One region of the Paenibacillus sp. sgz302191 genome, then DNA from elsewhere that is predicted to be linked to it. Evidence: riboswitches for the same ligand, from Rfam matches in the RefSeq annotation. Region 1 holds a riboswitch; each other region holds the start of a gene.
The links. Region 1 has a riboswitch for cyclic di-AMP ahead of AC3G2T_RS26555 (hypothetical protein). Riboswitches for the same ligand answer to the same signal wherever they lie in the genome.

Region 1 (4,057 bases):
CGGATCGTCGCGATCAACTCACCGGCCCAGCGGTTGTGCATATCCATCGTGAAGAGCGTATAGTCCAGCCACGGCGAGCTTTTTTTCTCCAGTTGCTCCGTCGTATTCATGTTCATTTCGGACGCATCGGGCAGCCGTACGCTTGCAAAATCGGGCAGATCCGCCGGTATCATATTCCACCGTTCCTGCAGCTTGCGGATGCTGCCATGGCGCTCCTGCAGCCACTGCACAAAAGCCTCGTGCTCGAACTTGTCGTGAGCGGACTGAGGGCCGGCAAACGGCTTGTTCGGATTAAACATGGAAGGCTCGTTGATCAAGTCCCAATGAACGTTCGTAGTCTGCGCATGCCTGGAGACGACGGCCGCAATGAACCTTTTCTGCGCTTCGACGCTGCGCGGGTCGAGGTACGGATTTACGCCTTCCCACGCCTCCGGCGTGAATGCGAAGAAGTTGAACGTCACTTCGATATCGTGCCTTTTTGCGGTCAGAATGAAAGCGTCGATCGCCCGCAGCACTTCCTCGTAAGGATGGCCGTCGACGAACATCACCTGACGCCATGCGGACCAAATGCCTGTGCGGATCAGGTTGATGCCCGCCTTCGCCATTTGCGCGATGTCTCGGTCCCACACCGAAACGTTCGGCAGGAACAAAAACTTGCGCGCCACATCGCTGGTCATATAAGTCATGCCGACGACAGGCAGCGGACGCCCGTCCTTCACAAAATAGTCGCGGCCTGCCGACATCGGCTCTCCCTGGCGGAGAAGCTCCGCATCGTAGCCCCAGAAGCCTTGGCGGAACAAGCGGACCTCTCCCGTATTGGCGACGGCTTTGCACTCTGCCGTATAATAGCCCGCTTCCAGATCGACAGGCACTTGAAACCGCCGGTACGAAAGCTCGCGGGAAGCGTTCATTTGCACTTCGGCCGACCAGACCGGTTCGGTACCGTCCACTTTGCCGACCTTGATCGAGAACGTCCAGGAGGCATTGGCCGAAGCCGAAAGGGCTCCCGCCCGGTTCCCCAAAGTTTGCAGCTGCACGGTCAGCGCAGCCCGATCCCCCGGATCGTAGCAAGCATAGTTGGGCTTGAACCAAATTTCCGTAACGCCTCTTTGGACAAATGCGGCCAGATCGGCGATCAGCGAAGCACCGCCTTGCGACCAGAAGGCGCTATCCGTCAGCAGGTTCGCCAAAACCCAGCGCCCGCCGGCAAAAACGCCCTTCGTGTTTTCGATCAGAACGACTGGGGCGGCGACTTCGCGGCCTTCTGCCGAGATCCCTTTTAAAAGCGGAATCATATGCGCATCCATAGGTCCGCTGGAACCGATCTGGCCCGGATGATCGTCCGAACGCGTAACGTGCAAAGCAAGACCGACGGTCGGCTGCACCGCAATGAGCGATTCGCGGCCTGCCAGCAGCGGCAGCTCGTCGTGCGCCGCATACCGCGCAATTGGAGCAGGATCGACAGGCAGCGCTTCGTGAATATGCAGCTTCTGATGGTAAACCGTTTGCTCGGCTTCCTGCTGCCAGCCGTTTTCGCCGCGATAGACAGGCACCTTGAACGGCACGCTGCCTACATGGACGATCCCTTTGCCCCTGCCGGCTAAACTTTCAATCGCCGTCCACGCATCTTTCGGAAAATATTTGCCGTGCAGATGAACGAACCCTTCCGCCCCCTCCAAAGCTTGCGCCAGCTCAGCAGCGGCAACCAGGCGTCCCGCACCGGCAAGCTCCTCCAACTGCACGCGCTCCGGGCGGACTCCTTCATAAGGAAAGTCAGGATCGTAAAAAATAACCAATTGGCTCATAAGTTCATCCTCCATAGGTACGCCGCTCAAAGCGCGCCTCCGATGTTATTATTGTTAGCCTAACAAATAATCGTTATGTACATAATGTAATCACTTTTCGCAGGAAGGTCAATGATTTTTTGCCAAAACAACGTTCACTTCCGTTTTTTTGTTATTTTGTTATCATAACGGACAATCCACGTCTGTCTTTTTGCTGTAAATTCACCCGCAAACCTCGATCCGTTCCGTACCGGACTAGCTCAGCAGCTCCATGCACCATATGGTCGACCGACCGCCGTCATGCAGCGCAACACCGCGCGCCGGGAGCTGCGCGCAGCAGCATTAGCGTCCCATCGCGAGCGGCAGCGCCATAAGATATGAAAACAGATCAAGTAAACGTTGCTTTCATCCGCTAGCGGCAAAAATCGGGCAAAAAAACGCGTTTTTGCGGTTTTACTTTCTTCCGCCTCAGGCGTATCATTCAATTATCCGACTGCCGCAATGCGGCGGATCGGATCGTTTAATCCCGCAAGGGAACGGGGGAACCGACACATGCCAAAGGCGTGCTTGTATCCGTGAGAGGCAAGCGCCAGCCGGCGGCATACGGGGTGAATCCTGGCTAACCCCAGGTAGGGCAACTCTCACGGCCCGAATCCGGCAGCTAACCTCGTCAACGCAATGGAGAGAGGACGGATGCGCGATGTTTAGCAAACTTCATCAATTGGAACAAATGGTACCCGAGAAAAATAAAGATATTGCGCTGTACGCCAAACACGTCATTGAAGCGCTGGATCAATTCGAAGACCACCACCGCAAGCTCGTCGCCGCACAAGCCATTGCCGGCATCAAGCAAAACGGCGAAGTTGAATCGGCCTTTTACGAGACGATCCGGAACATGAAAGACCATCTGCTCGCAACACTGGAATGGACAATCGAAGATCTCCAGCACAAAGGCGACAAAAACTATAAAAAGCACTTTGTCGACGGTGTGGAGTAAGTTGAAAAGAGCGCAAAAACCTCCAGTCCCGCTTAACCGGCGAGGCTGGAGGTTTGTTTGCGGTATGGTGCGGCGCGGCATGGCGTGGCAGTTGACAAACCGCGGAAGTTCAGACCGCCCGCTAGAGCTGGCGGGTCATTGGCAACGAGCTGAAAGCCTGCAAAAGTACAGGCTTTTTCGCTTAAAACGACCCGTTCGGAGGAAAAACCTGCAATTGTGCAGGAATTCCCGCTCCTAACAGGGCCGAGCCCCGGTTTTAGCGAAAAAACCTGCAGATTTGCAGGAATTTTCCCCCTGCACGGGCAGCGTGGAGCAAAAAGATGTATTTTTGCCGGCTTTGCGATGCCAATTGGGTTGGGACGCTGTTTTGAATGGTGGTGTGTAGAACGTGCAGAACATATCGTTGGAACTTTGGCGCCCCTGTCACCCTTAGGACTCGCGAACGGCCAGTACGCGAACCCGTACATAGTCCGCGCTCCAGGCGCCGTTCGCGTAGAGCCGCGGACGCAGCCGCTCCTCGGCGCGGCGCAGAGCCGTTTCTTTGACGTCGTCCGCGAGGCCGTCAAAGAAGAAGTCGGCGAAGGTGTCGATCCAAAGCCGCATGCCTTGCTCCCCGCCCGAAAGCGCCGTCGGGCGGGCAAAATGCTCGGCGCAAGCAACGCGGAAGCCGTGCGCCTCCAGCAGCGTGGTATATTCCCCGATACTCGGGAAATACCACGGATTCCGCGCCTGGGCATCGATGCCCAGGCCTTGCAGTGCCTCCGCGATCGCCTCTGTGATCGCGGCGATATTGCCCTTGCCGCCAAATTCGGCGGCAAAGCGCCCGCCCGTCCGCAGCGCGAGCCGGACGGTTTCCACCGCCGCTTCCGGCGGCTTGATCCAATGCAGCGCAGCATTGGAGAAGACGCCGTCGAAGCGGCGCGGGCTGCGGTAGGCGGTCGCGTCCGCCACCGTGAATTCCAGGCCCGGGTATTTGGCCCGGGCCTGCGCGATCATCGACTCGGAGAAGTCGATGCCCGCGGGTTCTGCGCCGAGCCGCGCCAGCTCGGCGGCAAGGTCTCCCGTGCCGCATCCGAGGTCGAGGATGCGTTCTCCGCGCTGCGGCGCCAGCAGCGCCAGCGCGGTTTGGCCGTAGCCGGAGACAAAGCTCATGTTGGCATCATACTGCGCGGCATTCCAATTTTTCGCGGCTTGTTCTTCTGTCATGGAATCATCCCTGCTTTCTTGTGCATACTAGGCTGGCTAACGTTAGTTGGTTTTATTATACTCGCCACAC
Region 2 (4,057 bases), on a different contig from region 1:
GTTTTGCCTAAAGCGAAAATATTCATTAGCTCCGTAGGCCAAGACGAATTGCGGCCGATTCGAAACGCCGTTTTCGAGCAATTGACGGAAATCGGGCATGATCCTCTTATGTACGAACGAAATTTTGGCCCGTGGGACTCGCATCAGGATCCTATTAGCAAATGCCTCAAAAAAGTCGAAGAGTCGGAAGTTTTTCTTTTATTTATTAAAGATAAAGGGGGCACGTTCTACCCCAAATACGACCGGACGATTACCCATCTGGAGTACATACAGGCAACCCGTTTGAATAAGACCGTGCTTGTCTTTGTAGAAACCGGCGTCAAGCGCCTGTTTTTCAGCACTATGAAAGGCATTATCGAAGAAATTACGAACAGGCATGCCGAAGAAACCGGGGCTTATCCTAAAGCCGCGGACATTACAGCCGCATTAAAAAGCCATACTCAAGTACCTTCCCACATCGATCCGTACGTGTGGTTTTTCATCGATGATTTGGTCAAAAAAGGGATTTATACGGAAGAGCTCTCACTGGGCGTCTCTATCGACTGGAAAGACTATTTCAGCGACCTGATGCGCAGAGGCGTTCTGCTGCTTCCGCTTGAAGCTACGTTCGAAACGTATACGAAACAAATTCAACTGCATGAAGAGTTCGCTCAATTCATCGAGCGCAATATTCCGCTTTTTCAACATTTACCGAAAGATCGGATGGCGCTCTTTTTCGCCGATTTTATGAGCAAGCTCAAAGGCAGAATGGTAAAGCGCCATTATGGAAACTATATGTCCGAGGACATCGGCGCCTTTCATGATTGCTCGGCCGTTACGATATATACGCGCGACAACGGGCGGATGAATTTGCTGCTGGAAGTCGGGAATACGACTAGCGAACCTTTTTTTCTGCTGAATAATGAAAAATCGTACGTATCGATTACGGCGAAAAGGGACAATCCGGAGCAGCTTTTTTTCAATGAAGCCAAGCAAACGCTCTACTTAACGGTAAAATGCCAGGACCGGGTCATGACCTGCCACTTTCGGGCCGATTCCGGTTGGGATGCGCGGAAGTTTGTCACTTTTCGAGATGACGTATTATATGCTATAATGAACCAGAACCCTATGGTTTTTGAATTTGCCCGGAAAATGATCGGAGGGATGCAGCCATGACAACTGTATATGTATCCATTAACGGAAAAGTGTCGGTAGCCGTAGGCGAGCAGCCCAAAGACGCGCTGCTTTTTGTTTCTCCCAACAAGAGCTTTCAAGATTTGCTAAGAGAGCAAAAGGAAGAAAGCACGAAAGCTTTGGAATTGATAAAAAGCCGGTTCGCGGCAGCAAGACGCCGATAAGCGAACAGCGTACATACCAACCGAAACGACGCCAAGCGCGGCCAGATCAGGGAAACCTGACGGCCGGGCTTTTTTTGTTGCGGCTGCCTGTTTCTATCAATGGAAACATTTGAGGGGTGATCCCCCCTAGTTTTCTATGCTAGAATGAAACCCACAGAAGGACGCGGGAAACTGCTGTTCTTGCTGAGCAAACAAAACGGCCAAAGCATCGAAAGATGCACGGGGGAACCTCTTTATTTGGGGTGAAGCCATTGCAAAATGGCAGGGTGATTTCTCTTTGACCCGAATCCGTCAGCTAACCTCGTAGGCCAAAAAAGGAGAGGATGGTTTTAATGCGTTTCAAGAAAACAGCTATCACAGGTGCGCTGGTATTAGGCATGATCGTAAGTTCCGGAGCGGCATCCGCAGCTACTTACACTGTGAACGGCCAAGTCATCGGCAACCTGCAGGGGCTCCCGCAAGGGCTTCAGCAAAACATTCAGCAATTACTTCAGCAAGGACTCCAGCAAGGAAATTCTCAAGGAACTTCCCTGGACAGCTTGCTTCAGCAATATCCGCAATTGTTTGATCCGAGCAACTGGGCCGGCCTGTTTAAATCTCCCGGCAATTACAATATGCCATCGGGTTCTTACCATCATCACGTAAGACATCATGGCTCAGACTCGAATACCGGAACGCCTTCCACCGGCACAACTCCGACGGATACGCCTTCTACGGGTACTGACACAGGCAGTGGCACAGGTACGACGACACAACCTTCTACGGGCACTGATACGGGAACAACGACACAGCCTTCCACAGGCACTGATACAGGAACGACAACAGGCACGACTACGGACACTTCGAGCTCCGCGTATGCCGATCAAGTCGTCACCCTGGTCAATCAGGAACGGGCCAAAGCAGGCTTGAGCCCGCTTACAAGCGACTCCAGTTTGGCTGCTATGGCGCTTGATAAAGCGAAAGACATGTACAACAACCATTACTTCGATCACACTTCGCCAACTTACGGATCTCCGTTCGATATGATGACCAAATACGGAATCCAGTACACGTATGCCGGCGAAAATATTGCCATGGGGCAGCAAACTCCGCAAGAAGTTATGACTGCCTGGATGAACAGCGAAGGTCATCGCCAAAACATCTTAAGCCCTAACTACACGAAAATTGGCGTAGCCTTTTACAACAACGAATGGGTTCAAGAATTTATCGCCAATTAATATTGATTCATACGACAACCGTTTCCGAACCCTCCGGAAACGGTTGTTTTGCTGTTCGCTGCTATTGTCCCGCAGTTCGCTTCAGATTATACCGCGGGATTCGGCGGAGTCGGTACGGCGGGATCGTTGGTTCCGCCCGTTCTTCTGCGGGCGGTCTCCCTTTTTCCCGTAGCCGGCACATGTTCGCCTGCAGCCCCGAGCCCCATGCGCGGCATATTGCCGTACACGCATTCATACTGCCCCTCCTTCATGAGATACGTCTCATGAAAAATGCCGACCGTCCCGTCCGTGCCAACGCTCCGGTTGAATGCCTGCCACGCTTTCAAGTGCACGCCGCCGCGCGCGTATTTCTCCAGATCATCGAACGACTTCCAGTACTGGATCAGCGTCACTCCGCGCCAGCTTAACAAATATTCGGAGTGCAAAAATCCGAGCTCGGGATGGCTGTACAATTCTTTCAGCATTTTGGGCATCGCGCTCATAACAGGCCACCATTTATGGACGGCCCAGAGCTTGTTGACACGCATTCCGATAATAAATACGACGAATGAATCCCCCATTTGGGCCGTATACCGGCCCGGAACGACTTTTGCCATAGAAAACACCCTACTTTCCGATGAATTGTAAATGCATGTCGTAAAAAGCCATGTAATCCGAAGCTTTGAACATATGAGCGGTTAAATAAGCGCCGTAAAACAGCGTGACCAGCATCGCTACCAAGTTTTCGGTATCCCGCTCAGCGTCAATGCCGCCGTCTTGTTTGGCCTCCTCGACAAACTGCCGGAAGCGTTTGTCGAGATTCGGGTCGACGGAAGCGGCCAGCTCCTCCTTGCCGGGAAACAGCAGATGCAATTCCGCTTCGTTCAAATCGGGCATGCAAGGGTGCATTTTCTGCTCCGCAAGAAACCCGATCAGGCTGAGCATCAGCCCCGGCTGTTTCTTCGCGTCCTCGGCCACCTTGCCGAAAATATGGCGGATCGCGGCCATCCCCCGCTTCTGCTCTTCCCGAAGCTCCACAAGCCGCCGCGTCAGCCAAACGAGCATGAAATAAATGAGTACGTCTTCTTTTTGCGGGAAAAACTTAAAAAACGTCACCTTCGATATTTCCGCCCGCCGGCAAATATCGTCGACGTACACGGCGCGAAACGTATTTTCGCCGATCAATTCAAGACTGGCCTGAAAAACAGCCAGCTTCGCGCGGGCTTTTTTAATCTCCCTCAGCGGCATTTTGCTTTTGCTATGGCGTACCGATTGCCGGTTTCCCGCTCTCATATCCTTCACCTTCTCTGCGTACTTATTGTCATCCATTTGTGAACTTATATTTATAAATTAACTCAAGTAAAGTTTTATGTCAATGAGAAAACCTCTATCGAGGCCATTCAATGATGAGCGGCCGCGTTTAGAGGTTTGTTTTACCACCAAGCAGCGATTGTGCCGTGGCGGGGCATTCTCACGGATAAATGTTGATGCGTTTTAAAATGTCATCGTCGATAAGAAAAATAT
Region 3 (4,057 bases), on a different contig from region 1:
ACGATATCGGTAAGCTGTTAATACCGGATCAAATTCTGTTGAAGGATTCGGCGCTCACCGACCAGGAATGGAAAATTATGCAGCAGCATCCCGTTTTGGGCTCCAACATGATGATGGCGTTCACCGATTTGGACCCGAAGATCGCGGAAATCATTCTGTATCATCACGAACGCTGGAACGGCCAAGGGTATCCCAGCGGACTAAGCGGCGAGAACATTCCTGCTTTTGCCCGGATTTGTGCAATTATCGATGCTTTCGACAGCATGGTTTCCGACCGTCCGTACCGCAAAGGCTTATCGATCAACACGGCGGTACAAGAACTTTTGTCACACAGCGGGACGCAGTTTGACCCGGACTATGTAGCCCTCTTTTTAAGTTTGTCCGAATCGTTTCCGGACGTATATCCATTCAAATAAACCGGCCGAGACGGCGGCAACGACTCGATATTAACGTTAAACAGGCGTCTATGTCAATAAATAAGCCGACGGCGCGGCGCTTCCGAACAAAATCCCCCCGGACTTTCCCGAAAGGACAGTCGGAGGGATTCTTTTTTGCGCAAAGAGAGCTACTGTTTTTTAGCGATTTTGGTTAAAATGAGCTGTTTAAGCGAAGCGTCGCCTTCTATGGCTTGTTCTTTATATTCAAACTCTACCTGATCGTCTTTCTTGAACTTTTGCACGGCATCTGCCGTACCGTCTCCCAACTGGAAAGCGGCGGCTTTCTCGTTCACGATAAGCTCGATCGTACGCGGATCGGCCAGGCCTACATAGCGTCCCGTTCCTTTTTTCACGGCTGCTGCATCCGCCTGCGTCGTTGCGGACGGGACAGGAGTAACTGTCGGGCTGACTGCCGGACTGGCCGCTGCTGACGGTTCCGGCGTCTTCGCGCTGTTATTCCCGGAGGGGGCATCGCTGCCACAGGCTGCCAAAGCCAGCGTCAGCGCGCTGCTGACCAGCAAGCAGGCCAACTGCCGCTGCCGGCTTTTTTTCGTCTTGTTCATTTCATCACCTCATCTATTGGACGCGGCAGATAAGGTTATGGTTTAGAATAGAAAAAAGCCCTGCAAGCCGCTCAAGAAACGAGCCGTGCTTTGCCGGGGCTTTTTTCGCGTAAATTAATCGAATTACTTGGATTCAGCAGTCAGTTGGTTGTAAATATCGTCCCACAAAACGCGGCGGGCCGATACGTACCGTTTGGAGTAATAAGACTCACTTAGTTTGTTCTTCATAACACCTTTATCGGTAGCCGAGTGAATGAATTCACCGTCTCCCAAATAGATGCCTACGTGAGAAATACCTTTGCCGTCTGTGTTGAAAAAGACCAAATCGCCTTTGCGCAAGTCCTTTTTATCAACCCAGATGCCTTCTTCGTCTTGAGCTTTGGAACTATGGGGAAGGTCGATACCGAATTGCGCGAACACGTAAGCGGTAAATCCGGAGCAATCAAAGCCTTTCGTTGTCGTACCCGCATACTTGTACGGAGTTCCGAGCAATCCGTCAACCGTTTCATCCAAAGTGGATTGTGCTGCGAAAACACTTCCTGCACCAATACTCAAACACAAAACAAGACTGACAACGAGAGCAACAACCTTTTTCAACTGCTTGTCTCCTTCCGGTGCCTACGAGGTTAGCTGGAGGGTTCGGTTGAAGGTTCCCTATGATCCCTGTGTTGCGAGATCAATTCACCCGGAATGGTTCCCCCGTTTCCCAAAAAATCGGGAATTCGGCATGAAATGTTGGTTTATTTTTCCTAGTGCTTAGGATTCGGCATAAATATCTAAAATCCTCCTTCCAAGTGCACTATTCTATAAAAATATGTGAAATAGTTCGGAAAATAGACAAAAAAAAGCCCCTTTTTCAGGGGCTTGAGCATATTTTCCGATATTTGGGCGTTTTTCGCTGAATATTGCTCATAGATTTAGAGAGCGGCGGGCGTTCGCTACGAATTTGCTTTGGCGGACCACAACTGATATTGAGAGGCTAGTACCCACATTTGCAAAAATATGTTGAAAAGCGGGAACAGCTGATAAATGAGAAGGGCAATCAGACCTGCCCAGATGTAGGAAGCGATGACGCTGACACCCGTCAATAGTCCCGACCCGATCAAAAGCAGCAGAGCGATGCCGACGATAGGAAGCAGGTGCCGGACAAAGGCGAGCAGGGTGGAGAGAATTCCGCTTCCGGCAGCGAGCGCGAACTGCAGATGCATGAAGAGGAGATGCATGAGAAATCCGTATGCAAGCATTCCGGCCAGCCATGGCAGCATGTCAACGGCGGCGTTCTCGTAAGATCCGCTTTGCGCAAAGATCGACTCGGCCTCCGGGATCAGCCAGGCGAGGGGAAGCAGTGTCAGCGCGATCCGTACTGCGTAGCAGAGGAAAAAGGAGAGCCACATCTCCGATATGCCTTTAAAGAAGCGGTATCCCGCATTTTGGTCGGTGTGGATCAGCGAATAGTAGATGCCGGCGTTCAGCAGCGGCGTAAGCAGCATGCGGCTAGCGAGAAGCACCGCCAGCCACCATAAATAGGAATGGCTCAGGTCCGTTTTGAGCAGTTGAAACTGGCTTTCGGCCAGGAACAAATGCAGCGTCTGCTTGGGCTGGCCGTTTCCCGGAAAGCGATGCATGAGCGGCACGAGCACCGATTGCACCATTTTATAGAGGAGGGCTCCCCAACCCATTTGATACAGGAACAGCATGATGACCGCAAAAGGCTGCCGCAGCGCCGCCCGATAGCCGGACTTCATATAAAGAGTCATGCAGCGTTCTCCTTTCTACCAGGCTACCCAGCCGGAGATCGTTTGTAAAAGCTGAATGATGCCGAGGTTCAAACGTATTTTCCATTTGGGGTCTATCCGGGCCGACATGAAATTGTTGATATGCTTATTTTCCAGCACGAGCGAATAGCCCGGATCGATGCGAACCCACTCGACGGGAGCCGCATTCGTCAACTTGTACTCGATGCTGCTCTCCGCGCCGTTCCAGACCTTATCCAGTACGGTGCCATCGGTAAAATGGAATTGAATCGGCACCTCCGGGGAATTGCCACCCCGTTTGGAGATCAGCACGGTGCTCTCATATCCGGGTTTGCCGTCTGCCAGTGCCGCAGGCTTCACTTGAATCCGATCAACCGCAAAGTCCATCATCATGCTGCCGTACACATACTGGTTGAAAAAATCGTCCCATTTCGCTTTGGTGACTTCCTCCACAACATGTTGAAAATCTTTGGTCGAAGGATGCTTGAACTCCCAGCGGTGGAAGTAGGTCGTCATGATGCGGTCCATCGTCTTGGCGCCGACCTGCTTTTCGATGGCTTTCAGCACCAGCTTGCCGTGTATGTACACATTATCCGCATATTCGCCATGCCCTTTGTAATCCCAGGCATTCAGTTTAAGCGCGTTGGGCGAGGTCACATAGCTGGCCTCTACAGGCAGATTCGGCGAAACGCCGTATTCCGCCTCCATGACTTTGTCCTCCGCGTAGGAGGTGAAGCCTTCGTCCAGCCAAGCTTCTTCGAACTCGTTGGAAGCGACGAGGCCGTAAAAAAATTGATGGCCGATTTCATGAACGACCACCCGTTCCAGCTCCAAATCGGGCTTCTTGTCGCTGGCTCCCCATGCGGTGACCAAGGTCGGATACTCCATCCCGCCTGCGCCGTTGCCGCCTTCCGGAGGGACGACGATGGAGAGCGTGGAGTAAGGGTACGTACCGTACCACTGGCTGAAGCGGGAAAGCGCCTTTTTGGCCGCGTACATGTAGCGGTCTTTTAAATTTTGATGCTTCGGGTCGAGGTAGAGCTTGATTTTGACACCGGGTACCTGCGCCGTGGCGAACGGCTCTTCCACGTATACGAAGTTCGGCGAAGCCGACCAGGCGAAATCGTGCACGTCCTCGGCGTAAAACTGGTAGGTTTTCGTGTTGCTGTCCGACACCGGGGGTTTTACAGGGAACCCCGTCGCGGCGACAATATAGTTGGACGGCACTTTGATAACAACGTCATAGATGCCGAAATCGGAGTAAAACTCCGAGTTGCCATGGTACTGATGGAGGTTCCAGCCA
Region 4 (4,057 bases), on a different contig from region 1:
ATCCTTGATCGTTTTGCCGCACAGGCGCTTGGGCACCGACAGCTCGACGATCGTGTAATCTTTGGACAGCTCGATGTAATCCAAAAGATTGGGTGATACGAGCTGGTGCGCCACGCGGATGCCCATATCCCGCTCCGGATAAATGACGCGGTCCACGCCGATTTTATTCAGCACTTTGCCGTGCAGCTCGGACAGCGCCTTGGCGACGACCATTTTGACGCCCAAATCTTTCAGCACAATAGCGGTTAAAATGCTGGCCTGAATATCGTCGCCGATCGCGACGACCGCACAGTCAAAGTTGCGCACGCCGAGCGACTTCAGCACTTCCTCGTCCGTGGCATCCGCCACGACCGCATGCGTCAGCTCGGAGCTCATCTCGTCGACCGCTTCTTCGTCCTTGTCGATGCCGAGCACCTCATAGCCCAGCTTGATCAGCTCCTTCGACAAGCTGGATCCGAATCGGCCCAGACCGATTACCGCGTATTGATTTTTTTTCATCTCCAGTATCCCCTAACCAATCGTAATTTTACCCTCAGGGTATCTATATAATTCTTTTTCCTGTTTCGGCTGCAGCGCGTAAGCGAGCGTTATAGGACCGAGCCGGCCGGCGAACATCGTCAGGCTGAGCATAATTTTGCCGAAAACGGTCAGCGACGGCGTAAGCCCCATAGTCAAGCCGACAGTACCGAAGGCGGACGTCACTTCGAACAATATTTTCAAAAACTGCACGGACTCCGTCGTCGATAACAGCATGGACACGAATATGACGAGAAAGAGCGCGATCATCGTGAGCGTAATCGCTTTGAGAATGCGGTCCTTCGCCAGACGGAAACGGAAAATGACGATATCTTCCTTGCCTCGGATCATCGTGATGATGGCGGCAATGAGAATGGTGAACGTCGTCGTTTTGATCCCGCCCCCCGTCGAGCCGGGAGAAGCCCCAATAAACATGAGAATCACCATGAAAAATTGCGACGCCTGACGCATGGCGCCGATGTCCACCGTATTCGCGCCGGCCGTCCGGGGCGTGACGGATTGGAAAAACGAAGCCAACATTTTTCCGCCGAAATTCAGCGGTCCTAACGTCTTGGTGTTCGTGTATTCGAATATAAATATCACTAGCGCGCCGAAAACGATCAGAAATCCCGTCATGGCAAGCACGACTTTGGAATGCAGGGAAAGTTTCTTCGTTTTGTGATATTCCATCAAATCGGACAAGACGATGAAGCCGAGACCTCCGAGCACGATCAGCGCCATCGCGACGACGTTCACCGTGAAATCGTTGACGTATCCGGTCAGCGAGACGAAAGGAGCATCGGCGGTGCCGAACAGGTCGAATCCGGCATTGTTGAACATCGAAACCGCATGCCAGATGCCGAAGTACAGCGCCTTCGAAAATTCCATGTCGAACGACCAACGGATCGTGAACAAAATCGCCGCTATCGCTTCGATGCTTAATGAATAAATAAGTACTTTGCGGATCAGCCGCACAATCCCTTCCATACTGCCCTGGTTGAACGCCTCCTGCAGCAGCAATCTTTCCTTCAGCGTAATTTTTTTGCGCAGCACGAAGGCGAACAGCGTGGCCATCGTCATGAAGCCGAGACCGCCGATCTGGATCAGGCTGACGATGACGACTTGTCCGAACACGGTAAATGCCGACCCGGTATCGACCACGACGAGGCCGGTTACGCAGGTCGCCGATGTGGCCGTAAACAGCGCATCGATAAAAGGCAGCGGCCGGCCGCTCGTCGAGGCAAAAGGAAGCGTCAGCAGCCCCGCTCCGATCAAAATAATGGCGGCGAATCCAAGGACCAGAATTTGCGGAGGCGTAAGCTGCCAAATGCTTATTTTTTTCATAAATCCCCCTGTTGTCATCAATTGAACACGCAAAAAAAGACACTGGAAATCCAATGCCTTATTCGGAAATGGTTCCTGACGTAAAGCCTACGAGGTTAGCTGACGGATTCGGGTGCGCGCAGTCACCCTATTTGTCCGGTTTTTTGACGCCGGAGACAAAATTCACCCCAAATTACATGGTTCCCCCGTTTTCAACAAGAAATTCGGCTTTTTATTCAATTGATATGAATTATATATCTGATTTATTGTTCCGCACAAAGTTGTTTTCAGCGGATTTGCGGGGGTTTTCGCAGCATTCCATCGTGTCTGGCAAGCAGGAGAGGGCGTTACGATTCGAAATCGCGAATTTGCCCCGGTTTACGTTTTATTTTGCATGAATTGGTTTTCCTTAACATCTGTGATACTTTTAATTTAGCGTATTTGCGAACCAACATTATCCAAGGAGATATTTTATCCCATGATGCGAATGAAATTGAACCGAACTTTGCTGATCCTCGCGTGCATCGGCGTGGCCTTGTATATGGGGGTCAATATGCTTGCGGGATATCAAACGGAAGAAGCGGCCCCGGCGGAAAGTCCGGCCGTTACGAAGCAGCAGGCGGCCGACGCGGCCGGGCAGTTTTTGCAAAGCCGCTACGGCATCGGCCAGCCGCGTACTTTCGTCGTATACCAGTCCGAAAAGTCGAGAAGCGGATACTTGCAGAAAGAACACCTTTTGCACGAGTATGAGCTGAAATACGGGGACCGCTTCCCGCTCGATTTCTATCAGGTCAGCGCCGTCGATCCCGGCAGCAAGCGCAAATTCGAAGTTGACGTCAACTACAAAAGCTTGCAAATCGTCGGCTGGCGCGAGACGCTCACCGGTACCGCCGCAGCGATCGGCAGGCAAAAAGCGGACCAGCTGGCCAAGGAGGAGATGAGCCGGCAGGGCTTTAATCCCGACGATTTCAGTCTCGCCCTGGAGCCGAAGAAAGAGGCCGGCGCGAACACGTACGTTTACGAAAAGAAAGCGGAAGCCATCGGCGGTTCCAAGCTGCGCTTGCGGATCGATTTTGACGATAACGCTTTGGTCGGCTATGCCGTGCAATTCAGCATCCCAGAGGACCATCAGACATGGCTTGACTCGCAGGATCAATCCGCCTCGTTCATGACCTGGATCAGCATGGGCTTTACGTTCCTGATGTCCGTTGCGGCCATCGTATATGCCATCAGGCACCGCAAGCAGATGGATTTTCGCAAGGGCCTGCTGCTCACTGTTATTTTTACGACGATTTACATCGCCAACAACATCAATATGTATCCGGCTTTCAAAACGATGTCCGGCGATATCGCAGACAACGGAACCGCCACATTGGCCGGCTCGCTGTTCATGAACGTCGTCACGCTGCTGCTCGGTCTATCGGTCTACATCTCGCTTGCTTCCGGCAGCCGGTGGTGGGAGTCGAACGGGTGGAAGCCTTGGCCGGCTTGGCGGGAATCGCGCTTCGGATCGGAAGTGTTTCACGGAATGGGCCGGGGCTATTTGCTCGCCCTGTTCATCCTTGGGGTCCAGCAAGTTCTGTTCTATGCGGGCGAGGTCCGCTTCGACGTATGGGCCGTGAACGATCCGGGGGATTCCGTATTGAATATGCTGGAGCCCAAATTGTTTCCGCTGATGGCGTGGGCCGCCGCAATATCGGAAGAAGCCGCTTACCGGCTGCTCGGCATCCTGCTGTTCAAAAAGCTGTTCCGCTCGAACTTCATCGCCGTTCTGCTGCCGAGCATCATTTGGGCCGCGAGCCATACGCAATACCCGATCTATCCGGTGTATACCCGCCTGATCGAGGTAACCGTCATCGGCATCATTCTCGGCTATGTGTTCCTAAAATACGGCTTCATCACTGCCGTATTCGCCCATGCCTGCATGGACAGCATCCTGATGGGTCTGTCGCTGTTCTCGCTGGACCAGGCGGGCGATGCTGCCGCAGGTATCTTCTACATCCTGCTGCCGGCCCTCGCCGCGCTGCTGCTGGCATGGTGGCACCGGCGGCGCCTCGCGCCAAGCCCGGGGTAGAGCCAGCGCATGGCTGGCGGTGCGCGGGGATAGCCCCCGTGCGGCGCTGAGAGCCTGCGGACGCTCGCCAGGGTCAGCGTTCGTCGGGCTGCGCGCGGCGCGCCTCCGAACGGCCACTAGGGTCTGCGCTCGTTAGGCAGCCCG

Region 2: another riboswitch for cyclic di-AMP. It lies ahead of AC3G2T_RS30325 (CAP domain-containing protein); the one in region 1 lies ahead of AC3G2T_RS26555 (hypothetical protein).
Region 3: another riboswitch for cyclic di-AMP. It lies ahead of AC3G2T_RS37335 (C40 family peptidase); the one in region 1 lies ahead of AC3G2T_RS26555 (hypothetical protein).
Region 4: another riboswitch for cyclic di-AMP. It lies ahead of AC3G2T_RS08790 (TrkH family potassium uptake protein); the one in region 1 lies ahead of AC3G2T_RS26555 (hypothetical protein).

What each region holds. Positions count from the first base shown of each region.
Region 1 is NZ_JBYLHY010000023.1:9,400-13,456, reverse strand. It holds gene AC3G2T_RS26560 (beta-galactosidase) at 1-1,805, opposite strand, end outside; cyclic di-AMP (ydaO/yuaA leader) riboswitch at 2,292-2,475, shown strand; gene AC3G2T_RS26555 (hypothetical protein) at 2,485-2,781, shown strand; gene AC3G2T_RS26550 (class I SAM-dependent methyltransferase) at 3,211-3,987, opposite strand.
Region 2 is NZ_JBYLHY010000029.1:11,915-15,971, reverse strand. It holds gene AC3G2T_RS30335 (DUF4062 domain-containing protein) at 4-1,155, shown strand; gene AC3G2T_RS30330 (hypothetical protein) at 1,152-1,337, shown strand; cyclic di-AMP (ydaO/yuaA leader) riboswitch at 1,526-1,662, shown strand; gene AC3G2T_RS30325 (CAP domain-containing protein) at 1,670-2,554, shown strand; gene AC3G2T_RS30320 (DUF4188 domain-containing protein) at 2,641-3,150, opposite strand; gene AC3G2T_RS30315 (TetR/AcrR family transcriptional regulator) at 3,161-3,826, opposite strand; gene AC3G2T_RS30310 (copper amine oxidase N-terminal domain-containing protein) at 4,005-4,057, opposite strand, start outside.
Region 3 is NZ_JBYLHY010000054.1:616-4,672, forward strand. It holds gene AC3G2T_RS37325 (HD-GYP domain-containing protein) at 1-416, shown strand, start outside; gene AC3G2T_RS37330 (hypothetical protein) at 566-1,000, opposite strand; gene AC3G2T_RS37335 (C40 family peptidase) at 1,124-1,597, opposite strand; cyclic di-AMP (ydaO/yuaA leader) riboswitch at 1,601-1,738, opposite strand; gene AC3G2T_RS37340 (hypothetical protein) at 1,939-2,757, opposite strand; gene AC3G2T_RS37345 (M1 family metallopeptidase) at 2,773-4,057, opposite strand, start outside.
Region 4 is NZ_JBYLHY010000005.1:52,750-56,806, forward strand. It holds gene AC3G2T_RS08785 (potassium channel family protein) at 1-498, opposite strand, end outside; gene AC3G2T_RS08790 (TrkH family potassium uptake protein) at 511-1,860, opposite strand; cyclic di-AMP (ydaO/yuaA leader) riboswitch at 1,930-2,079, opposite strand; gene AC3G2T_RS08795 (CPBP family intramembrane glutamic endopeptidase) at 2,318-3,913, shown strand.